DNA from 4 places in the Mesorhizobium opportunistum WSM2075 genome. Region 4 is predicted to be linked to each of the others. Evidence: riboswitches for the same ligand, from Rfam matches in the RefSeq annotation. Region 4 holds a riboswitch; each other region holds the start of a gene.
The links. A riboswitch is a leader RNA that binds a small molecule or an ion and turns the genes downstream of it on or off. The one in region 4 is predicted to bind cobalamin.
Positions count from the first base shown of each region.

Region 1: linked by a shared signal. The riboswitch ahead of MESOP_RS01880 (aromatic ring-hydroxylating oxygenase subunit alpha) and the one ahead of MESOP_RS25160 (DUF1636 family protein) in region 4 are both predicted to bind cobalamin.
Region 2: linked by a shared signal. The riboswitch ahead of MESOP_RS18205 (DUF1636 family protein) and the one ahead of MESOP_RS25160 (DUF1636 family protein) in region 4 are both predicted to bind cobalamin.
Region 3: linked by a shared signal. The riboswitch ahead of MESOP_RS18810 (CbtB domain-containing protein) and the one ahead of MESOP_RS25160 (DUF1636 family protein) in region 4 are both predicted to bind cobalamin.

Region 1 is NC_015675.1:416,030-421,810, reverse strand. Features, by position in the region: gene MESOP_RS01895 (hypothetical protein) at 1-103, opposite strand, end outside; gene MESOP_RS01890 (PqqD family peptide modification chaperone) at 156-587, opposite strand; gene MESOP_RS01885 (FAD-binding oxidoreductase) at 734-1,834, opposite strand; gene MESOP_RS01880 (aromatic ring-hydroxylating oxygenase subunit alpha) at 1,892-3,139, opposite strand; cobalamin riboswitch at 3,254-3,455, opposite strand; gene MESOP_RS01875 (DUF680 domain-containing protein) at 3,947-4,162, shown strand; gene MESOP_RS01870 (DUF680 domain-containing protein) at 4,241-4,447, shown strand; gene MESOP_RS01865 (DUF680 domain-containing protein) at 4,515-4,724, shown strand; gene MESOP_RS01860 (DUF680 domain-containing protein) at 4,792-5,037, shown strand; gene MESOP_RS01855 (ABC transporter ATP-binding protein) at 5,114-5,781, opposite strand, start outside.
Region 2 is NC_015675.1:3,788,301-3,794,081, reverse strand. Features, by position in the region: gene MESOP_RS18225 (NADH-quinone oxidoreductase subunit C) at 1-94, opposite strand, end outside; gene MESOP_RS18220 (NuoB/complex I 20 kDa subunit family protein) at 99-680, opposite strand; gene MESOP_RS18215 (NADH-quinone oxidoreductase subunit A) at 671-1,036, opposite strand; gene MESOP_RS18210 (winged helix-turn-helix domain-containing protein) at 1,370-2,569, shown strand; cobalamin riboswitch at 2,599-2,803, shown strand; gene MESOP_RS18205 (DUF1636 family protein) at 2,842-3,270, shown strand; gene cobW (cobalamin biosynthesis protein CobW) at 3,273-4,325, shown strand; gene MESOP_RS18195 (cobaltochelatase subunit CobN) at 4,342-5,781, shown strand, end outside.
Region 3 is NC_015675.1:3,894,738-3,900,518, forward strand. Features, by position in the region: gene MESOP_RS18795 (heparan-alpha-glucosaminide N-acetyltransferase) at 1-496, opposite strand, end outside; gene MESOP_RS18800 (MFS transporter) at 732-1,931, shown strand; gene MESOP_RS36225 (SRPBCC family protein) at 1,934-2,578, opposite strand; gene MESOP_RS36230 (aromatic ring-hydroxylating oxygenase subunit alpha) at 2,533-3,156, opposite strand; cobalamin riboswitch at 3,300-3,497, shown strand; gene MESOP_RS18810 (CbtB domain-containing protein) at 3,534-3,713, shown strand; gene MESOP_RS18815 (CbtA family protein) at 3,729-4,529, shown strand; gene cobU (bifunctional adenosylcobinamide kinase/adenosylcobinamide-phosphate guanylyltransferase) at 4,522-5,037, shown strand; gene cobO (cob(I)yrinic acid a,c-diamide adenosyltransferase) at 5,039-5,653, shown strand; gene cbiB (adenosylcobinamide-phosphate synthase CbiB) at 5,689-5,781, opposite strand, start outside.
Region 4 is NC_015675.1:5,200,326-5,206,106, reverse strand. Features, by position in the region: gene MESOP_RS33075 (autotransporter family protein) at 1-440, opposite strand, end outside; gene MESOP_RS33070 (autotransporter-associated beta strand repeat-containing protein) at 398-2,617, opposite strand; cobalamin riboswitch at 2,972-3,181, shown strand; gene MESOP_RS25160 (DUF1636 family protein) at 3,204-3,665, shown strand; gene MESOP_RS25155 (ABC transporter ATP-binding protein) at 3,662-4,447, shown strand; gene MESOP_RS25150 (ABC transporter substrate-binding protein) at 4,496-5,443, shown strand; gene MESOP_RS25145 (FecCD family ABC transporter permease) at 5,443-5,781, shown strand, end outside.

The DNA.
Region 1 (5,781 bases), 2.1 Mb from region 4:
GGCCCACCGTGCGCGTCAGCGGATAATGCGCGGCGCTGCTTTCGGCCTGCGCCAGTACATGACGTGCGTAGTCCGCCAGGTTCTCGAGAGTGACTTTCGGCATGGTTTGCCTGTTCCGACGCCGTCCAGCGACGAGAGTGCCTGACGCGCGTGCCTCAGTTGGCCTGCTTCACCGCGGGCCAACCGAGGGGTTCCTCGACCTCGTGGATGGGGTCAACGACGATGAGATCGGCAAGGTCGTCATGGATATCGACCTTGAGGGGCTCGCTGGCACCCGCAAGCTGAGCCAGCAATTCGCTGGGAACCGGTCTTGCCGCGGCATCGGTCACGGCCGCCAGCAAGCCGAATTCGAGCAATTGTGAAACAAAGCCGTCAATCTCGGCGGCACCCAGCGCGCCGGCTGCCGTTGCGGCGCCGACCAGTTCGGAGGCAGGCACGCCGGACGACAGCGCATCCCAAAGCCTGCTGCCTGAATCCGAGAAGCCGAAATATTTGCCCGTCGTCAGGTCGAGAACGACGGCTTCGCCGTCGAAGGATTCAAAGACGATGTCCTTGCTCGCTATGGCATAGATGCCGGATTGTCTCATGTTTGCTCCCCGCCGAAGCAGGCCGCGCAGATGATCGTCGGCCCTCACGGTCAACCCTACCGTTGTAGAGGCGTCTAACCATTTGCAGGGTTTTTGGCAAGATGCCCGCAGGCCCGGCGAGCGCGACCGCAGGCCCTGCCTGCCGACTACGCCTCGATTTCCAGTGCCGACAGCGGCTTGGAGCAACAGGCCAGGATGAAGCCGTCGTCGATCTCATGATCGAGGATGCCGCCATTGTGGCTCATCTCGACATGGCCGGAGACCTTCTTCACCTTGCAGGTTCCGCACAGGCCGAATTCGCAGGCGGCGGGAATCCGCACGCCCGAAGCGCGCGCCGTCTGCAGCACCGTCTGGCCGGCGACGCATTCGGCGTCGACCTCCGAAAGCGAGAAGCGGATTGGCGTTGCCGCTCCGAACGGAACAACCGTGCCGCCTTCCGCGGGCGCCGCGAACGGCGCCGGGACCTCCTCCACGGCAGGGGCCGCAAAGCTCTCCTGATGGTATTGCGTCATGTCGAAGCCGGCGGCTTCAAGCATGCCGCGCACGGCGCGCATGAAGGGATCGGGGCCGCAGCAGAAGATTTCGCGCTCGCGGAAATCCGGCGCCAGCAATGGCAGCCGGATCGCGTCGATGCGGCCCATATGGCCGTACCAGCCCTCGCGGCTCGACCGCTCCTCGATCATGAAGCCGAGCGACAGGCCGGGCATATGGCCGCCGAGCAGTTCGAGCTCCTTGCGGAAGATGATCTCTTCCGCGCGCCGCGCGCAATTGACGAAGCCGACATCGGTCCAGGGCGCGCAGTCGTTCAGCCAGCGCAGCATCGACATCATCGGTGTCACGCCCGAACCGGCCGAGATGAATAGATATTTGGCCGCCGGATGGCTGTGCAGCGAGAAATCGCCTGCCGGCCCATAGGCCTTGACGTGCGAGCCGGGCACCAGATGATCGAACATCCAGCGCGTGCCGATGCTGCCGGCCTGCGCCTTTACCGTCACCGCGATCGAGAATGGCCGCGACGGTGACGATGACAGCGTGTAGGTGCGCATCAGCGGCCCGTCCGAAGTCGGCAGCTCCAGCGTCACGAACTGGCCCGGCTTGTAGCGGAACCAGGTCTGGTTGTCGGACCGGAAGGTGAAGGTCTTCACGTCGGGCGCCTCATCGCTGACGCCGATCACTTCCAGCACCTGGAGCCGGTCGTTCCACGGCGCCATCTGGTCGAGATGGCGATAGAGGCCAAGATCGGTCATCGCATTCATCCTCTGGTCCTTCTTGCCCGGCTCATGTCGTGTTTGGGCAACATGAGCTCACGCGACGCTGCGCAGCGCCGGCTTGCCGTCTTCGGCAAGGCGCGGACCGATGAAGCGGGCGTACCAGTCGACGAACTGGATGACGCCTCCCTCGTGCAACTCCGAATAAGGGCCGGGCTCATAGGCTGGTGACAGGATGCCGAAGGCGTTCTCTTCGACGATGCGGCGGTCCTGGTCGTTGGTCTCGGTCCACACATGGGTGAGTTCGGCGAGATCGTAGTCGACGCCCTCGACCGCATCCTTGTGGACCAGCCATTTGGTCGTCACGGCGGTTTCCGTGGCGCTGATCGGCAGCACGCGGAAGGTCACGGCATGGTCGATGAGGATATGGTTCCATGTCGTCGGGTAGTGATAGTGCATCAAGGTGCCGATGCGGTCGGCCGAGACGCTGTCGGAGAGGTTCTTCCTCACCGCCCGCTTGCCGTTCATCGTGTAGCTGACGGCATCGCGCAGCAGCGGCGCACGGGTGGCGCGATACTGTCCGGCCGGATCGATGCGGAACTTGCTCGGCAGGCCGGCCGCCTCGCATTTCGCCCAGTGCGCCAGCATCTCCGGATCGCTGTCGGCGCCCTGCACGCCGGTCACGGTCGGTGCTTCCGGGAATGTCTTGCACAATTCCGGGTGATTGCCCGCGCAATGATAGCACTCGCGGTTGTTTTCCCAGACGAGCTTCCAGTTGCCCTTCTCGATGATCGTGCTCTCGAAGGCGATCTTCGCCTCGCCGAGCCGGTGCGGCTTGAGGTAGGGTTCGATCATCGCCCGCATCGGCGCGAAGTCGGCCGGCTCCTTCGCCAGGCAGATGAAGATATAGCCGGCGACGCTTTCGCAGGCGACCGGCTTCAGCCCGAACTGGCTCTTGTCGAAACCCTCGGCCATCTGGCGGGCGAACAGCAGGCGGCCATCCAGCTCATAGGTCCACTGGTGGTAGGGGCAGACCAGTTTGGCGGCCATGCCCTTGTCGGTATTGCAGACGCGGCTGCCGCGATGGCGGCAGGAATTGTGGAAGGCGTTGATCTTGCCCTGCTGATCGCGCACCAGCACGACCGGATAGTCGCCGATCTGCACGGTGATGAAGCTGCCTGGCCTGGGCAACTCGCAATCATGGCCGATGAACAGCCAGTCGCGATACCAGATCAGCTCCATGTCGAGCTTGAAGTAGTCCGGATCGGTGTAAAAGGGCTGTTCCAGCGAAAAGCCCTGTCTGCGGCTGTTCAAGAGCCTCAGCATGTCGTTGCGAGCATCCATGTCCTGTCCTCATACCCAAGGACTGAACTGGTGGTGATGGAGGAAGGATCGGACGCAGGCCGGCGACAACCGGGCATGCATCATCCGCCCCTTGACCGCCCACCGCGATCAGTCGAGTTCTAGCAATCTCGGGCTGGTTTCCGGGCTCTGGAGTCGTCCTTGCGGACCATCGCGACACCTTCCCAGGCTTTCGCCCAGTGGTCTCCCGTTGCGACTTGAACTCCACCACCGTTGCGGGGGCAGCGCCGGATTCTGACCGGCTTCCCAATTCTCCACTCCGTCGTCACGAAGCGGCACCTGAGATGGCGTGATCTAATCACGGCACGCATCGCGGCGTCGGCATGAAAACGACATCGCATCCATGCGGCGCGACACGCATGCAAGTCGTCTGGACAAGGATCGCGACCTTTGAAACCGGCTCGTCGCCAGCACGCCAAACGTTGTTTTTTGATCCTTGGCCGGAGCCGAAAAAGGTTAACAGTTTCGAAAAGTGACTATTAGCGGAGTCTAAAATCGAACCGAACGGTTCGTTTCTGTTGACGGTGCGTGCAGGACGTTGTGAACGCTGGACCTCCGACACAGTTGGTGATGGCTCCCTTGGTCTTATCTAATCGATTGATATCAAAAAGAAAAAAATTGATGTGGAAGCCGGTGGTACAATTTCAAGTGGTGGATTCATGGTCCACGCGGAACAACTTCGTGATTGGAAACGACCATCTGGCTTTCCCACATCGGGGCTGTCCGAACGACGCGATTTCATCCCAAGACACGCCGCTAGACGGACGGAAAAATACTGGAGTACCCAAAATGAAAAAGATCATTCTCACTGCCGCCGCCCTTCTGGCCATTTCCGGCAGCGCCTTCGCTGGTAGCGACCATTATAGTTCGGACCATTACGGTTCGAATGCGACCCCTGCAGCCACTGCCGTCGACAGCTCGTACACCGCTTCGGTCAAGAAGTCGGAACCGGCTGCTCAGACGCCTGTCCAGGGTGCCGACCACAACCTCTTCGGTAACCACTAACGGCTGATCGCCAGTTGACGGCGGCTTGCCCGCCGTCCTGGCGAACTCAAAAATTCATCAAAATTCAGGAGACTTGAAATGAAGAAGATCATCCTTGCTGCCGCCGCCGTCCTGGCCGTTTCCGGCGGCGCTTTCGCCGGCAGCGACAACTATGGCTCCAATGGCGCCAACCAGCCTGCCGTGACTTCGACCGACAACTCGTACACGGCTTCGACCAAGAAGTCGGAACCGGCTGACCAGAAGCCTGTCTTCGGCGCCGACCACAACCTCTTCGGCAACAACTAACAGCCGACCCGGCAACGGCGGGTTTGCCCGCCGCTGCCGCGGAATTCGAGACTTCAGGAGACTTGAAATGAAGAAGATCATCCTTGCTGCCGCCGCCGTCCTGGCCGTTTCCGGCGGCGCCTTCGCCGGCAGCGACAACTATGGCTCCAATGGCGCCAACCAGCCTGCCGTGACTTCGACCGACAATTCGTACACGGCTTCGACCAACAAGAAGTCGGAACCGGCTGACCAGAAGCCTGTCTTCGGCGCCGACCACAACCTCTTCGGCAACAACTAACAGCCGACCTGGCAACGGCGGGTTTGCCCGCCGCTGCCATGGAATTCGAGACTTCAGGAGACGTGAAATGAAGAAGATCATCCTTGCTGCCGCCGCCGTCCTGGCCATTTCCGGCAGCGCTGTCGCCGGCAGCGACAATTATGGCTCCAACGGCGCCAACCAGCCTGCCGTGACTTCGACCGATGTGGACGCGTCGCATACCGGTTCGATCCGCGACAGCGGCTCGCCTGTCTACAAGCTGCTCAATTCGTCGGGCAACGTGCAGAAGCCGACCCCCCAGAGCAATGACCGGGACCACTTCGGCAATCACTAACAAATCGAAGTCGGTTTAACAAAGAGCGGCGGGCCATGCCCGCCGCTCTTTTTTGTCGTTACAGTTGGCTTTTAGCTCAAGCCGCCTTTGCTTCCGCCTCGTGCAGCGCGAAGGACCGGCCATCCGCGTCGAAGATATGCAGGTCCTCGGCATTGGCGCTCAGCCGCAATGTCGAGCCGCGCTTGACCTCGACATTGCCGGGCAGCTTGGTCACCAGCGGCAGGTCGGCGCGACCGATGTCGACATAGACCAGCTGGACCTCGCCGAGCTGTTCGACATAATCCACCGTGCCTTCGAACAGATAGTCCGTGCCGCTGGCGATGATCAGATCCTCTGGCCGCACACCGAAGCTTACCGCCGCGCCCTTCGCCGAAGCCGGTGTCGCGATCGGCACCGTCGCCTTGCGGCCGCCGACATGGCTGACGATTGTCGGGTTTCCGGTCTTGTCGATGGTCGCCGGCAGGATGTTCATGGCCGGCGAGCCGATGAACTGGGCGACGAACAGATTTCCGGGCTTCTTGTAGAGCTCCATCGGCGTGCCGACCTGTTCGATATGGCCTTCCTTGAGCACGACGATGCGATCGGCCAGCGTCATTGCCTCGACCTGGTCGTGGGTGACGTAGATCATGGTCGTGTTGGGCATCGATTCCTTGAGCTTGGCGATCTCGATGCGGGTGGCGACGCGGAGCGCCGCGTCGAGGTTCGACAGCGGCTCGTCGAACAGGAACACTTTCGGGTTGCGCA
Region 2 (5,781 bases), 1.4 Mb from region 4:
CGGTAAGCTCGCCATAGGCAAGCACCGCGTCACTGAAGCGGCCAGGCAGCTTCTCGCCGAGATAGGTCGACAGTTCGCTAAGGGATGCGGCCATGGATTTACCGTTCGATCGTGCCGGTGCGGCGGATCTTCTTCTGCAGCAGAAGAATGCCGTAGAGCAGGGCTTCGGCGCTCGGCGGGCAGCCGGGCACATAGATGTCCACCGGCACGACACGGTCGCAGCCGCGCACCACCGAATAGGAATAGTGGTAGTAGCCGCCGCCATTGGCGCACGAGCCCATCGATATGACGTAGCGTGGCTCCGGCATCTGGTCGTAGACCTTGCGCAGCGCCGGCGCCATCTTGTTGGTCAGCGTGCCGGCGACGATCATGATGTCGGACTGGCGCGGCGACGCGCGCGGCGCGACGCCGAACCGCTCCGAGTCATAACGCGGCATCGAGGTATGGATCATCTCGACCGCGCAGCACGCCAGACCGAAGGTCATGAACATCAGCGAGCCGCTGCGCGCCCAGGTGATCAGCGCCTCGGTCGAGGTGACCAGGAAACCCTTGTCGGCAAGCTCGTTGTTGATTTCGAGGAAGAAGGGATCGTCCTGTCCCACCGGCTTGCCGGTGTTGGGATCGATGATACCCTTGGGCTTCGGCGCGACGAGGGTGCCTGAACTGTCGTTCAATCCCATTCCAGCGCTCCTTTTTTCCATTCATAGGCAAAGCCGATGGTCAGCACTGCCAAAAACACCATCATCGACCAGAAACCGAGCATGCCGATCTTCGAGAAGGACACCGCCCAGGGAAACAGGAAGGCCACTTCCAGGTCGAAGATGATGAACAGGATCGACACCAGGTAGAAGCGGATGTCGAATTTCATGCGGGCGTCGTCGAACGAGTTGAAACCGCACTCGTAGGCGGAAAGCTTTTCGGGATCGGGGTTGCGGTACGCCACCAGGAACGGTGCGGCCAGCAGCGCCAGGCCGACGACCAGCGCCACGCCGATGAACAGGACGATGGGCAGGTACGAACTGAGAAGTGCGTTCATGCAGCGGCTTTCCGTTGGCGCCAATCCATTTTGATTACAGCACCGGACCTTAATGCGGAAGCGTGACAGTTTAACCGCTGAACCGTTTTAAGGGGCCTATGCTGCAACGCGGCGAGGGTTAGCGCAGCACTTCCAGCGAAGCAAGTCAAACCTTGTTCAAAAGGCGGTGCTGGACGGCATATACGGAGAAACTGGTCCGATACGCTCCTGTTTGATTTCCTTCGCTTTCTACTCCACTTTTCTCTCCTGACATGGATGCCGCCAAAACCCTGCTAGCATGGGCAGGAATCACCCATCAAACGACGGTCATCGAGTTACAAGAGTCGCATCCGAATGAAGGAAAAGATCTCGCTTGCCACCGCCCGGCGCGTCGCGCTCGCCGCTCAGGGTTTTCTCGACCCCCGCCCCAATGGCACGCCCGACCGCCGTCATTTCGCCCGCGTTCTGTCGCGTACCGGCCTGCTGCAGATCGATTCCGTAAGCGCGGTGGTGCGCGCGCATTACATGCCGCTCTATTCGCGCCTTGGCCCCTACCCGCTCGCTCTGCTCGACAACGCCGCCGTCACCCGCAAGCGCACGGTGTTCGAATACTGGGCGCACGAGGCCTCCTTCCTGCCGGTGGAGACCTGGCCGCTGATGCGCTGGCGCATGCAGCGCGCCGAGCAAGGCAAAGAGATGTATCTGGGGCTGGCCAAATGGGGCCGCGAGCACGCCGCCTATATAGAAGAGATCTACCGCGAGGTCGTCGCGCGCGGCCCGATCGCTGCTTCCGCGCTCGAAGGCCAGAAAGGCTCGGGCGGCTGGTGGGGCTGGAGCCACGCCAAGCATGCCTTCGAATGGCTGTTCTGGGCCGGGCGCATCACGACGGCGCACCGCCGCGGGTTCGAGCGCTTCTATGACCTGCCCGAGCGCGTGCTGCCGCAGGCGGTTCTCGACCTGCCCGTACCGGCCGCCGAGGACGCGCACCGCGAATTGCTGCGCATCTCCGCCCGCGCTCATGGCGTGGCGACATCAGGCGATTTGCGAGACTATTTCCGTTTGTCCCCCGCCGACATGAAGGGCCGCCTGGAGGAATTGGTCGAACTCGGTGAGCTGCTGCCGGTGCGCGTCGAAGGCTGGGATAAGCCCGCTTACCTGCACAAGGATGCCCGTCTGCCCAGGAAAATCGACGCCCGTGCCTTGCTGGCCCCGTTCGATCCTGTGGTCTTCGAACGCTCGCGCTCGGAACGGCTGTTCGATTTTCACTACCGCATCGAGATCTACACGCCGGCCGAAAAGCGCCAATATGGCTACTACGTCCTACCCTTCCTGCTCGGCGACAGGATCGTGGCGCGCGTCGACCTCAAGGCCGATCGGCCGGCGAGTGTGCTACGCGTCCACGCGGCCTATGCCGAGCCCAAGGCGCCAGCGGAAACCGCCGCCCAGCTTTTCGAGGAATTGAAGCAAATGCAGGGCTGGCTCGGGCTTGAGCGCATGGAAGTGACGCCCGCTGGCGACCTCGGACAGTCACTTGCCGACATCGCCATGTCGTAGGCCCGCGTTGACAGTCCTGCCCGCAACAGCCTAAATCCGCTCCAGACGGTCTCTTCTCTTCAATGAGAGGGGCTAAGAGGGAATGCGGTGCGGGATGAAAATCTCAAATCCGCGGCTGTCCCCGCAACTGTAAGCGACGAGCCAAGGCCGAAAGCCACTGGGAGTTCCCGGGAAGGCGGCTAACCAAGGCGATGACCCGCGAGCCAGGAGACCTGCCGTCTGCGACAACATAATCCGATCGCCCGGCGGGTTTCCGGGCAAGGAGCCGGTTTTTGGACCAGAACAGCAGTTTTTCGGCTGGCACAGCGGACAATTCGTCCGTCGACGGCGATGCCTTGGCCGGCGTCACCGTCGTCGTCTGCGCCTCGTGCCGTGACGAAACCGGCTCCGACGCCCATCCCCGCGCCGGCGAACTGCTGGCTGAGGATACGCGCAACGCCGCCTCGGGCGAAGATATCCGCGTCCGCACCGTCGAATGCCTCGGCAATTGCAAGCGCCGCCTCAGCGCCGCGATCCTCCGCGACGGCTGCTGGAGCTATGTCTTCGGCGATCTGACCACGGCTAGCGGCGCCGACCTTGTCACCGGCGCAAAGCTCTTCGCCACTTCCACCGACGGCCTCATCCCATGGCGTGGCCGGCCCGATAGCCTCAAGCGCGGCCTCGTTGCCCGCATCCCTCCTCTCGACATGCTGAAGGACTGACCATGACCGCTCCAGATTCGTCCGCCAACCTTTCCCGCGTTCCCTGCACCGTCGTCACCGGCTTTCTCGGCGCCGGCAAGACGACGCTGGTCCGCCATCTCCTGGAAAACGCCGGCGGCAAACGCATTGCCATCATCGTCAATGAGTTCGGCGACATCGGCATCGACGGCGAGATATTGAAGGGCTGCGGCATCGACACCTGCCCGGAGGAAAACATCGTCGAACTGGCCAATGGCTGCATCTGCTGCACCGTGGCCGACGATTTCGTGCCGGCGCTCGACCAAATCCTGGCGCTGTCGCCGAAGGTCGACCACATCCTGATCGAGACCTCGGGCCTCGCTCTGCCCAAGCCGCTGGTCCAGGCGTTTCAGTGGCCGACGGTGAAAAGCCGCGTCACGGTCGACGGCGTGATCGCCGTGGTCGATGGCCCGGCGCTGGCCGAAGGCCGCGTCGCCAACGACATGGACGCGCTGCAGGCGCAGCGCGCTCAGGATGAGAGCCTCGACCATGACGACCCGGTTGAGGAAGTGTTCGAGGACCAGATCGCCTGCGCCGACCTGATCATCCTGTCGAAGAGCGACCTGATGGACGCCGCAGGCTCAGCCCGCGCCAACGCCATCATCAACGAACACTCCGCCCGCGCCGTGAAGATCGTGCCGACCTCGCACGGCAAGGTCGATCCCTCCGTGCTGCTCGGCCTCGGCCTCGCCGTCGAGGATGACATCGAGAACCGCAAATCCCATCATGACGGCGCGTTCGACCACGAGCATGACGACTTCGACACCTTCATCGTCGACATTCCCTCGATCGCCAATCCCGACGAGCTGGCAAAACGCGTCGCCAACGCCGCCGAGCAGGAAAACGTGCTGCGCGTCAAAGGCTTCGTCGAGGTCGGCGGCAAGCCGATGCGGCTCTTGCTGCAGGCGGTCGGCCCGCGCGTCAATCATTACTATGACCGCGCCTGGACGGCCGAGGACGATCGTCGTTCGCGCCTCGTCGTCATCGGTCTCAAGGGGCTGAACCGCCCGGCCATCGAACGCATACTCGCCGGCTGATCTCGGACAGGCCGCGATGCACATCCTCACCACGACTTCCGCCTCGCTCGACGATCTCGCCGAGCCGGTCGACCTGCGGCAGACGCCGGCGGATATCGTGGCGCTGTCCTTCACCGACAGCGATCTGGCTGGACTGGCAGCGGCGTGGAAGGCCGACGCCGGCCGCTTGCCCTCGATGCGGCTCGCCGCACTGCGCGACCTGCGTCATCCCATGTCCGTCGACCTCTGGGTCGACAGCGTCGCCCGCCATGCCAAGATCATCCTCGTGCGCATCCTCGGCGGCCACGACTGGTGGCGCTACGGCTGCGACCAGCTCGCCGCGACCGCCCGCGCGCACGGCATAAAACTGGCGCTGCTGCCGGGTGAGAGCCACGACGAGGATCTCCGCCTCATCGAAGCCTCAACGCTGCCGCGCGAGGAGTTGGATAGCCTGCTCAGCTATTTCCGCGAGGGCGGCCCGGCCAATATGAGTGCGCTGGTGCGGAGGCTGGCGGGGCTGGCTGGGCAGGATGTGACGACTGTCGAACCGGTCGAAGTTCCAAAAGCCGGCTACTATGAGCCAAGTCGCGGCGTCGTCCCCCTCCCCCACGAGGGGAGGGTCCGGCCGCAGGCCGGGGGTGGGGTCCTCTCCGAAGCGCGCCGACTCAAGGAAACGTCGCCCCCGGTCGTACCGACCCCACCCGGCCCTGCGGGCCACCCTCCGCTCGAGGGGGAGGGAAACGCCACGCCAGTCATTCCCATCCTCTTCTACCGCTCGATGCTGCTAGCCGCCGATGTCGCGCCGATCGATGCCCTTTTCGAAGCACTCACCCAACGCGGCATAACCCCCGTCCCGATCTTCGTCTCCAGCCTCAAGGACCCGGCATCCCTGGCCTTCGTGGAAACCGCGCTTGCCACGCTGAAACCCGCCGCCATCATCACCGCGACCGCCTTTGCCTCCGGCGCCGAACCCGGCGTCGAAACCCTGTTCGACCGCGCCGGCGTGCCCGTCTTCCAAGTCATCGTCGCCACCACCCGCCACGACGTCTGGGAAAACAACCAGCGTGGCCTGGCACCCGCCGACCTCGCCATGCATGTCGTGCTGCCCGAACTCGACGGCCGCATCCTGGCCGGCGCCATTTCCTTCAAGGGCGAGAGCGAGACCGATCCGGCACTTGGTCATCACGCTTTCGCCAATCGGCCGGAACCGGATCGCGTCGCCCAAGTCGCGGACCGCATTGCGGCTTTCATCAAGCTGCAGGAAACGCCCCGCACGATGCGCAAGCTGGCTATCCTCATCCCGGACTACCCAAGCGCCCCCGGCCGCACCGGCTATGCCGTTGGCCTCGACGTGCCGTCCAGCGTGCTGGCCATGCTGCACGACCTGAAGAAGCAGGGTTATGGGGTTGAGGGGATTCCTGAGACGCCGCGCGAGTTGCTGGGTTTGCTGGAGCGGGGCGATAGTGGGTTAGGGTTA
Region 3 (5,781 bases), 1.3 Mb from region 4:
ACAGCCAGGGATGATCCAGGGCCTCGAAGCGCTGATAGACGGGCGCCGCGATAACCAGTGCCGCCACAAGCAGGGTCAGCAACGCCGGCAGGCGCAGGAAGGCGAGGCCGAGCAAGCTGGCGAGCGCGATCTCGTGCAGGATGCCGAAAAAGATGAAGCCGTCCGGCGTGGCGATGCGGGTGACGACCGAGATGGCGACCGCGGCGCCGGCAACCATGGCGAACCGCTTCCAGAAACCGTTCCAGCGGATTTGCCGGCCATGGGCGAGGTACAGGCTGACGCCGACCAGGAACAGGAAGGTCGAAGCGATGCAGCGTGCGTAGATCTTCCACCAGCCGAAGGCGGTGAGGCCGGGGTCGGTGTAGCCGAAGAATTCCAGATCCCAGGTGAAGTGGTAGCTCGCCATGGCCAGCAGCGCGATGCCGCGCAGGATGTCTATGGCGACGATGCGCTTGGGCTGATCCTGGACGGGTGCGGTCGGCGTTTCGATGGTCATGGTCTCGCGATCTGATTCAGCCCCACCAGAGGACTATCACGGTTGGCCGGGACAGAAGAAGGCCGGGTTCCTCGGCACGGCGCCGCGTGGGCGCAGGCCTCGTCGGATGCCGCTTTGGGCCAGCGCCGGAAAGGCTTTGACCAACCCGCTTTTCGCCGCCTGCGCGTCGGTTTCCTCTTAATGGCCTGGAAACGGCCAAGGCAGATTTGACCGGTGATTCTGCTTTGGGGAAGCAATGTCGACCCATGTGCGCCATCCGATCTGGCTCCCGGCCCTCAAGGCCGCGGATGCACGCACCTTCGCCTCGCTCTATGCGGTCGAATCCTTCGCGCGCGCCACGGTGTCGAGCGTCATCCCGATCCAGGCATACGAGATCCTCCACAACGAGCAGATGGTCTCGATCCTCTACACCATCGTGGCGCTGCTCGGCCTGTCGGTGACCTTGTTCATGCCGATGCTGATCCGCCGCTTTGCGCGGCGCTGGGTCTATACCGCAGGGGCTTGCCTGCTCGCCATCGGCTCGCTGTTCTTCGTCACCCACACGCTTGCCGGACAAGTAGCGGGGATGCTGTGCCGGGTGATGGGCGCCAGTGCGCTGTCGATCACGCTCAACCTCTACATCATGGACCACATCCGCAAGACCGACTTCATGCAGGCCGAATCGCTGCGCATGGCGTGGTCGATGTTTGCCTGGACCGGCGGGCCGACGCTCGGCATCTTCCTCTACGCGCATTTCGGCATCTGGGCCGCGCATGGTGCGGTGGCGGTGTTCGCAGTGGCCTTGCTGGCGCTGTTCTGGTTCTATCGGCTTGGTGACAACCAGTCGATCCAGCCGGGCAAGACACGACCGGTCAACCCACTCGCCAATATCGGCCGCTTCGTCGCGCAGCCGAGGCTGAGGCTGGCCTGGCTGATCGCTTTCGGACGCTCCTGCTTCTGGACGACCTTCTTCGTGTACGGCCCACTGTTCATGGTCATCACCGGGCAGGGCGATATCGCCGGCGGCCTGCTCGTCTCGGCCGGCAACGCGCTGTTGTTCATGGCCATCTTCTGGGGCAAGGCTGGAAAACGCTTTGGCGGCCGGCGCACCATGACGTTTGCCTATTTCGCCATGTCGGCGATGCTGCTGGCCGCGGGCACGGTGGGAGCGACCGCTCCGCTGGTGACCGGCGCTTTCCTGCTTGGCGGCGCGTTCTTCACCATCGCGCTCGATGCGCTGGGCTCGACGGCCTTCATGCGCTCGGTACGCTCCTACGAGCGCGCGCAGATGGCAGCCGTCTACCGCACCTATCTCGATTTTTCCGAGCTGACGCCGCCGCTGGTCTATTCCGTGGTGCTGATCTTCTTCGGGCTCGGCTCGGTGTTCGTCACGCTGAGCCTGCTGGCCGCGGTTTGCGGCTTCGTGACCTGGCGCTATCTGCCGAAGTCACTGTGACGTCATGGCGAAAGCGCCGAGTGGCGCTCGCGCACCCAGTTGTGGAAGCGGTGCAGATCATATTCCTCGGGCATCAGCACGCCGGCTTTGTGGCGCATGGAGCGCAGGCCCTTCTGGTTGACCTCGCAGATCGCCGCGTCCTCCTCCAGCACCTGCGTGCCGAAGGCGACTATGTTGTCGATGTCGGCCGACGGGGCATCGAGCGCTTCGGGCGCGAACAGCCATTCCGCGACCAGCCCGGTCTGTTCGGGGCCGAGCGGCACCAGCCGCACGGTCCTGACATAGTCGACATGACCGACGATGAACATCGAGGGCATGCTGGTGGCGTAGGTCTGGCCGGCGGCGCGCTCGGCTGGCGTCAAGCCCGCGAAGACCGGTGCATGGGTCTTGCCGTCGCGCGACCAGGTTTCGGCGCCGACGCGCAAACTACCCGAAAATTCCGGCGCGTCATTGTCGGCGTGCCGCACCCATTCGGGGTCGTCATGCCGGCTCATCAGGCCGCGGCCATAGATCGGCACCAGCCGCGACAGGTCCTTGTGAACGCCGGGGCAGTGCAGGCATTCGTTGAAGTTTTCCCAAAAAATCTTCCAGTTGCAGTTCATCACCTTGCGCAGCACATGGCCTGATACCAGCGTTTCCAGCGGCAATTGTCGAGATTGCCGGAGGCGGGGTCGAAGGAGGCCTGCGCCGAGCCGGCCGCGTCCTCCTGCAAATTCGCGTCCTCCTGCAAATTGACGAACACGAAGCCGCGCCATACCGACAATGCGATGCGGTAGAGCGGATGGTCGGCCTTGTCGAAGCCTTCGGGCAGCGATTTCGACGGCACGCGCACGAGGTCGCCGCGCAGCGAATACGACCAGGCATGATAGGGGCAGGTGATGAGCCGCGCCTTCAGCCGACCTTCGCTTTCCTGGCACAGCTGCGAGCCGCGATGCCGGCAGGTGTTGTGGAAGGCGCGCAGTTCGCCGGTCTCGTCGCGCAGCACGACGATTTCCTGCGTGCCGACGCGGAACGTGCGGAAAGCCAGCGGTTGGGCAAGATCGGCTTCCCGGCAGACGAGCAGCCAGCTTCGATACCAGATCGCATCGAGGTCGCGCTGATAGCTCTCGCCGTCCCAATAGGCCGATGACGGCAACGTCGCTTCAGCCCGGGTCAGGCCGTTGTAGCGATCGCGCTCGCTGGCATTGGGCTGCAGGACTGATGGCTGCAGGGCTGGGGGCTGCATGGCTGGCTTCCTGTGAAGTGGCCAGCCGACACCCGGCCGGGATAATTGTCAATTGTAGTGCCGAGAACGGCCGATGCCGCCGGCATGGCGCAATCGCGCTGGTTGCCGGCGGAATTTGGTTTGCCGCGTGTCGTGATTTTCCGTATAGTCACGCTGTCGTCGGTTCCGTTTTGGAGCCAAGAGGGAATGCGGTGCGGGCTCAATTGTCGCCCAATGCCGTGGCTGCCCCCGCAACTGTGTGCGGTAGTCCTCTCCATATGCCACTGAAGATTTTTCTTCGGGAAGGTGGAGAAGGGCGCTTATCCGCGAGCCAGGAGACCTGCCGGCGACAGGAAACTGACTTCGATGCCCTCGGGTGGAGGGTGAAAGGACAAGACATGAATACCGCTTCCGTCTCCCTCGGCACCTCGGTCTCCTCGCAGTCGCGCTTCATGCAGCTCGCGCTCGCCGCGCTGCTCGGCATCTTCGTTGTCGGCTTTGTCGGCTTCTCGCATATCGATGCGGTCCACAATGCCGCCCACGACTATCGTCATTCGATGGCGTTTCCCTGCCACTGACGAGGATTTGACATCATGAACCTGTTTCGCAACGTCGTGTTCATCGCGGCGATCGCAGGGCTCGTGGCCGGCGTCGTTCTCGCCTGCATGCAGGCCTATGCCACCGTGCCGCTTATCCTCAAGGCCGAAGTCTACGAGCAGGCCGGTGGCGGCCATCATCATGACCATGCCGCGCCCACTGCCGCGGATACCAATGCCATGAGCACCGCCGCACCGGCGGGGAATGCCATGAGTTCCGCCGCGCCTGCACCGGCCGAAGCCGCCGCTCCGGCGGAAGACGAAGGCTGGGCGCCGGCCGATGGTTTCGAGCGTTTCGGCTTCAGCGTGCTTGCCAACATCGTCACCGGCATCGGCTTCGCGCTGGTCCTGGTCGCGGTCTCGGAATTCGCGGGCGGCATCGGCAATTGGCGCCAGGGCGTGTTCTGGGGCCTGGCAGGTTTTGCCGTGTTCACGCTGGCGCCTGGCCTCGGCCTGCCGCCGGAACTGCCGGCGATGCCGGCGGCCGAGTTGCTGCCGCGCCAGATTTGGTGGGTCTCGACGGTGGCGGCCACGGCGATCGGTCTTGGGCTGATCGCCTTCCGCAAATCGCTGCCGCTCGCGATCCTCGGCGTGGCTTTGATCGTCGCCCCGCATATTGTCGGCGCGCCGCAGCCCGACAGTTTCGAGACGCCGATCCCGGAAGGCCTGCATCATCAGTTCGTGGTGGCGGTGACCGTAACCAATCTGGTGTTCTGGCTGGTGCTCGGCGCGGTCGTCGGCGTGGTGCGCGGCCGCTTCACCGGCACCGCGACCAGCCTGCGCGACAGCTTTGCCTGATCAAGGCAAGCTGACTTTCATCATTGGTGGTGCGCGCTCCGGCAAGAGCGCGCACGCCGAAATCCTGGCGACGGCATTGCCCTCGCCATGGACCTATATCGCCACGGCTGAAGCCTATGACGACGAGATGCGTGAGCGCATCGCGCTGCACCGGACGCGGCGCGGCGAGGGCTGGTCGACCATCGATGCGCCGCTGGACCTCGCGGGCGCGCTCGAGGCCCTGCCGGACAATCAGCCGGTGCTTGTCGACTGCCTCACTCTGTGGCTGACCAATCACATGCTGGCCGAACACGATATCGAGCAGGAATGCCGGCGGCTGACTGACGTGCTGTTGCGACCGCGCGGGTCTTGGTTCGTGGTGTCCAACGAAGTCGGGCAAGGCATCGTGCCGGACAATGCCCTGGCACGTCGGTTCCGCGATGCCGCCGGCCGGCTCAACCAGCAGGTCGCGGCGATTTCCGATACGGTGCTTTTGATGGTGGCCGGGCTGCCGCTCAAGGTGAAGTGAGATGACTGACATCGACGACAAGAATGAAGAGCGCCACCGCGCCAAGATGGCCAAGCGCAAGGCGGTGCAGGACGCCGAGGTGGCAAGCAAGACGGTCGAGAAGGGCCTGCTGATCGTCAACACCGGCCCCGGCAAGGGCAAGACCACGGCCGCTTTCGGCCTGGCGCTTAGAATGCTCGGCTATGGCAAACGTGTCGGCGTCGTCCAGTTCATCAAGGGCAAATGGCACACCGGCGAGAAAGACGCTTTCGCCGCTTTCGGCGACCGCGTCGTCTGGCACGCGATGGGTGAAGGGTTCACCTGGGAGACACAGGATTTGAAGCGCGATATCGCGGCCGCCGAGGCCGCCTGGGCCAAGGCGCTTGAATTGCTCGCCGATCCGTCGATCAGCCTCGTCGTGCTCGACGAACTCAATATCGCGCTGCGCTACGACTATCTCGATCTCGGCAAGGTGGTTGCGGCGCTGAAGGCCCGCCGCGAGGACCTGCATGTCGTCGTCACCGGCCGTAACGCCAAGCCGGCGCTTGTCGAAGCAGCCGACCTCGTCACCGAGATGGGCGTGACCAAGCACCATTTTTCGGCAGGTGTGAAGGCGCAGCAGGGGATCGAGTTCTGATGTTCCTTACCCTCCCCACAAGGGGGAGGGTGAGATCACGCCACAATTGCGATCGCCGCGACCGACCCGAACAGCCCGATCAGCAGATAATCGGCGACGCGGTAGAGTTTCAGCGCCCGCCTGATGTC
Region 4 (5,781 bases):
TTCCAGGTCGAAGTGTCGTAAGTCGTCCCGGTTGTGGAGTTTTCCGGATCGTAGGAGCCGCTGGTGCCCTCGATCCTGCCCCACAGGCCGATGCCTGCCTCGGCCCTCACATCGTCGGAAACCCCGTCGGCGCATTGCGCTTCCACGGTCCACGACCGGTTGCCGAGTCGCTGCTGGAGCGTGCCTAGCTGGTTGAACGTCTGCAGCGCACCCGCATAGGCCTCGTACAGCGGTGCGCCGGCCTGATAGAGCGGCGTTCCGGGTCCACCGCCATCGATCAGGGCGGAACGCAGATACCAGTCGCCGTCGCCGGGTGTGCTCGTGCCGCCCTGGTAGAGCCGGTAGGCATAGGCGCCGCCGACCACCGCCTGATCGCCTTCGAAGGTGTAGTTGCCCTTTAGCGAGAAGCTGCCATTCGAGACGCCGCCGACATCGACGATCTTGATGCCTTCGACCGTCTGCGCCCCGCCGCCGCCGAGACCTGGAGCGTGCCCGTGCCTGACGTACCCCCGGCGATAACCATCATGTTGGTTTGTGAGTTGTCTGCACCCAGGGCGGTGCCGATGAGAATATTGCCCCCATTGCCGACATAGTCGCCGCTGACGGTCAGCTTGCTTCCAAGACTGCCGGCAATGCCCACCGTTCCGGCGTTGGTCAGCCCTGCGGTCGTCTGCGAGGTGCCGGCGAGATCGAGCGTCGCGCCCGAGGCGACCGAGAACTGCGAAGCGGAACTGAACGCGTTGGCCGCGCCCGCGGCGAGCGTGCCGCCATTGACCAAAGTGGCGCCGGCGAAAGCCGAGTTGTCCGAGGTCAGAACCACTGTTCCCAAGCCGTCCTTGACGAAATTTCCGGCGCCCGAGAGCGCGCCGGCATAGCTCGCATTGGCGGTCTGGTCGAAGGTGAACGAGGCGCCGGCGCCGATCGAGACATCGCCGCCGAAGCGCTCGGCCGCCGCGACGAGGCCGCCTTGGTCGATGGTCCAGTCCAGCAGCGACGTGCCTGAAAGGGTCAGCGTGCCGGCACCATCCTTCACCATCGCGCCGGTGCCGGAGATATCGCCGGCAAAGCTGGCGTCCATCGACTGGTCGAAGACGACCGTGCCGGCATTGCCGATGTCGCCCCGGATCGAGGCTGCATTGCCGACAAGCGTGCCGGCATTGACGATGTTGCCGCCCGTGTAGCTGTTGGATAAGTTGATGACATTGAGGGTACCCAAGCCGTGCTTGACCAGCGTGCCGGCGCCGGTCACCTGCCCGGTAAGGTCCAGTTGCGTGCCTCCGGCCGTTTCAAAGCCGCCATTGCCATTGAGCTGGACATTGCGGGCAGTGGAAAAGCTGGCGGTCGTGCGCAACGTGCCGCCGCCGAAACTGAGATTGCCCGAAGTCGCGCCGAGATTGCCGTCGGCGGCCACTTGAAGTGTCCCGGCGTTGATCACCGTGCCGCCGCTATAGGTGTTGGCGCCGGTCAGGATCGTCGTTCCGCTGCCGATCTGGCTGACCGAGCCAGTGCCGCTGATAACGCCGCCATAGGTCAGCGCATCGCTGCGGTTGAAGGCGAGCATGCCGGCGTTGGTGACGTCGCCGATGATCGAGCCGCTGGTGCCACCATTTCCCAGTTGCAGCGTGCCTTGCTGGATATCCCAGTTGGTGGTCGCCGTGTTGTCGGCCGTCAGTGCCCAGGTGCCGCTGCCGGTCTTCTCGAAAATATCGAAGTTGCGATACTGCCCGGCGGCGCCAATCGAACCATCCAGGACAGAGAAGCCGGTTCCGTTGAGCCGGAGGCGGTCGGTGGTCGCCGTGGCGTTCGCCACCACATTGCCGAAAATCTGCGAGCCGTCCTGGAGCTCGAGGTTGATTACGCCCGTCGTCGGCGTGACGCTCGAAATCCAGCCGATTGCGTTAGCGCCGGCACCGGCCCGGATCACGCCGCTGTTGACAATATCGAGTGAGACGGTAGCGCCGTTGGCTGCGATAGCGCCCCCACCCGGGCCACCGCTTTCGATGGTGCCGGTGTTGATGATCTGACCGGCGCCATTTCGAACGTAGACGCCAATGCCGCCGTTGCCGCTCGTAGCCGGCCCACCGCGGATGGTGCCGTGATTGGTCAAGCTCGCGACAGCGCCCGGGCCGCCGAAATCGACGCCCGAACCGCCGGATCCTGAAGCCCCGGTTCCGCCTTGAACCAAGCCCATATTGATCACCGCGGCCCCAGTCCGGATCTGCAGGCCCGCTGATGAAGTGCCGCCATCCGAGCCCTTGAACGTGCCCATCAGCGTCCGCACGGCGCCAGCGCCGGAAATTGCGACGCCGCTGCCCGGTGCGCCAAAGAGGGTGAAACCTTGCGTGTCGATCGTCAGCGGCTTAGTCGACGTCGGAAGGCTGGTGGACGACACGGTGAAGCTGCCGGTCAACGTGATCGTCGCGTTAGGATCAGGATCGGCATTCGCGGCGGTAATCGCGGCGCGAAGCGAGCCATCGCTGTTGGCGACGTAGTTGCCCGCGATCGCCTGGCGCGGCGCCACCCCGGCAACGACCAGCACTGCCAGGGAAGCCCCCGCCAAAAACCGGCCGCGCGCTGCAGTCAAAACCCCGCCGCGCGCGTGAACCCGTCCCACCATGCCTTCGCCCCTAATTCCAGATGCCCGAACGCAGCATGAATGCTACCGCCCGGCAATCCATCTATAGTCCAGAGGACTACCAAAACGCTAAGAATGTTGTGCAACTGCAACTATATAGCGGTGAGGACAAAATTTATATTTGTAGTATCTAAATTAGCCCATAAAACTATACAGGGGGGCGGGCCTGCGGTGGCATTGATCGAGGGATCGCTTGGCCGGCCCTCTCTGCCGGCAGACGTCTCGGCTTTCCAGACAATAGGGGTTGACATTATCCGCAAATATCGCTTCTAACGTAATGTTATTACATTAATAAACAGCATCGCAAAAACCCGTTGCGGTGCGATCGATGGAAATCTACGGTGGGTGCGTGATGGTCCCCGCGCCGAAAGGCAAGGGGTGAAAAGGGAACACGGTGAGATCCCCGGAAAGGGGTCGAGACCGTGGCTGCCCCCGCAACTGTAAGCGGTGAGCACGATCCGAAATGCCACTGGCCGGCAAGGCTGGGAAGGCAGGATCGAGCCGAGACCCGCGAGCCAGGAGACCTGCCATCACGGAGTTGACCGGACGGGGTGTGCCGGGAGGAGACGTGGACGTCGGTCTTGTCGGCCGGCTCGCCAACATCCTTCCGTCGCCTATCGAGAAAGACGGAAAGTTGGACGGCGCCATCGATCCCATTCATCTCATTCACCGCATCATCGTGTGCACGCTTTGCCGCGGCGTCCCGAGTGGGATCAGGTCGGGCGAAAGCCTGTACATCCTGCGCTCCCGGCTCTCGGCCCCTGCGGTGGCGCAAGGCTTCACGGTCGAGGGCGTCGAGTGCATGGCGGGCTGCGCGCGGCCGCTGACGGTGGCCTTCCAGGCGCCGGGCAAGGCCGCCTATCTGTTCGGGTCGATCGATGCGCAAGCCGATGCCGGCGATCTCGCGCGGTTCGCCAGCCTCTATGCCTCGCTCGCCGACGGCTGGTGCAATTCCGGGCAACGTCCGCCGCGACTGGCCGGCAAGACCGTGGCCCGCATCCCGGGCACGCCTGCGGAGGGAAACCGATGACGCCGCTTCTCGAAGCGCGCGATCTGGGCGCGACGGCGAACGGCCGGGACCTGGTCCTGTCGGTCAGCCTGTCGGTGGCATCGGGCGATCGGCTCGCCATCATCGGCCCCAACGGCGCCGGCAAGACCACGCTGCTGCGCATGCTGTCGGGCATGCTCAGGCCCAGTTCCGGGGAGGTTAAGCTTGGCGGCCGGCGCCTGGACAGGATTTCGGCCGCCGAGCGCGCGCTGCACATCGCCGTCGTCGGCCAGACCGACCAGCCGGATCCGCGGCTCGCGGTAATCGACTATGTCGAGCTTGGCCGCGTCCCGCATGCCGGCTTGAGGCGCAGGAGCGAGGAACGCGACATCGTCGTTGACGCGCTGCGCCGGACCGGCCTGTTGCCGCTGCTTGGCCGCACCATCGGCTCGCTGTCGGGCGGCGAGCGCCAACGCTCTCAGCTTGCCCGCGCCATCGCCCAGCAACCGAAGGTCTTGTTCCTCGACGAGCCGACCAACCATCTCGATCCACGCGCCCGTGGCGAACTGCTCGAACTCGTGGCCGGCTTCGGCATGACGGTGATCGCGGTGCTGCACGATCTGGCGTTGGTGGCGCCCTTCGCCACCAGGGTCGCGGTGATGAACGAAGCCCGGCTGCATGCGCTGGCGGCACCGCGTGAAGCACTGACCCAGCAGCTGATCCGCGAGATCTTCGGCGTCGACGTGTTTCGCCTGCGCCATCCGACCGAAGACCGCGAACTGACGGTGTTCGACGTTCCGAACCGCGCCGCGCCGTCTTCCTGATCGAAGACCATTCCTCATCCGACACTGTTCAGCCAAGGAGCAAAATCCGTGAAACGTCTTGCTATGTCGCTCTTCTTCTCGCTGCTGGCCTCGACGGCCTTCGCCTTTCCCGTCACGGTCGACAGCTGCGGCAAGCCGCTGACCTTCGACGCGCCGCCCAAGCGCGCCGTCATCCAGGATCTCAACATGGCCGAGATGGCCTTCGCGCTGAAGCTGCAGCCGTCGATCGTCGGGCTGACCGGCATCACCGGATGGTACAAGGTCGGTCCCGAATTCAAGGCCGAGCAGGGCTCCATCCCGGAACTGGCGCCAAAATACCCGACGCTCGAAAACCTGGTCGCCGCCGAGCCCGATTTCTTTTTTGCCGGCTGGTACTACGGCATGAAGCCGGGTGGCGAGGTGACGCCCGACACGCTGGCTCCGCACGGCATCAAGACGCTTGTGCTGACCGAAAGCTGCGTCCATCTCGACAAGAGCAGGTCCGCCGCCTCGATGGACCTGCTCTATGGCGACGTCGAAAAGCTGGGCAAGATCTTCGGCAAGGAAGCCGACGCGGAAAAGCTCGTCTCCGGCTGGAAGGCACAACTAGCCGATATCACCGCGAAAGTCGGCAGCGCCAAGGGAACGCGGGTGTTCCTCTACGATTCCGGCGAGGACAAGCCGTTCACCGCCGGGAAATTCGCCATCCCCAGCGCCATGATCACGGCGGCCGGCGGCGACAACATCATGGCCGACATGGACACCAGCTGGGGCAACACGGACTGGGAAACGGTGGCGTCGCGCAACCCGCAATTCCTCATCCTGCTCGACTACCAGGATGGCGGCGGCTACAGGAAGCTGCTCGATTTCCTTAAAGTCCACCCGGCGATGAAGGAGACCGACGCGGTCAAGAACGAGCGCTTCGTGGCGCTGCGCTATGCCGAACTGACGCCCGGACCGGCAAACATCGAGGCGATCGGCAAGATCGCCAGGGCGATGCATCCGGAAGCATTCTGATGCATCTTGCGCTTACGCATAAATCCGGCGCGCTTTCGGGGCACAAGGCATTCACGCTGGCCATGGCGGCGGGCGCGGTGGCGATGGCGGCCCTGGTGCTGCTGTCGATCGCCTATGGGTCGACGCTGATACCGATGAGGGATGTCATTGCCGCACTTGGCCATGCCATCGGGCTGGAGGAACATTCGGTATCGGGCCCGATCGGCACGATCGTCGTCGATCTCAGGTTGCCGCGTACGATCCTGGCGATCTGTGTCGGCGGGGGCCTGGGCATCGTCGGTGCGCTTTTGCAGACGGTGACTCGCAACGATCTAGCCGATCCTTTCCTGTTCGGCCTG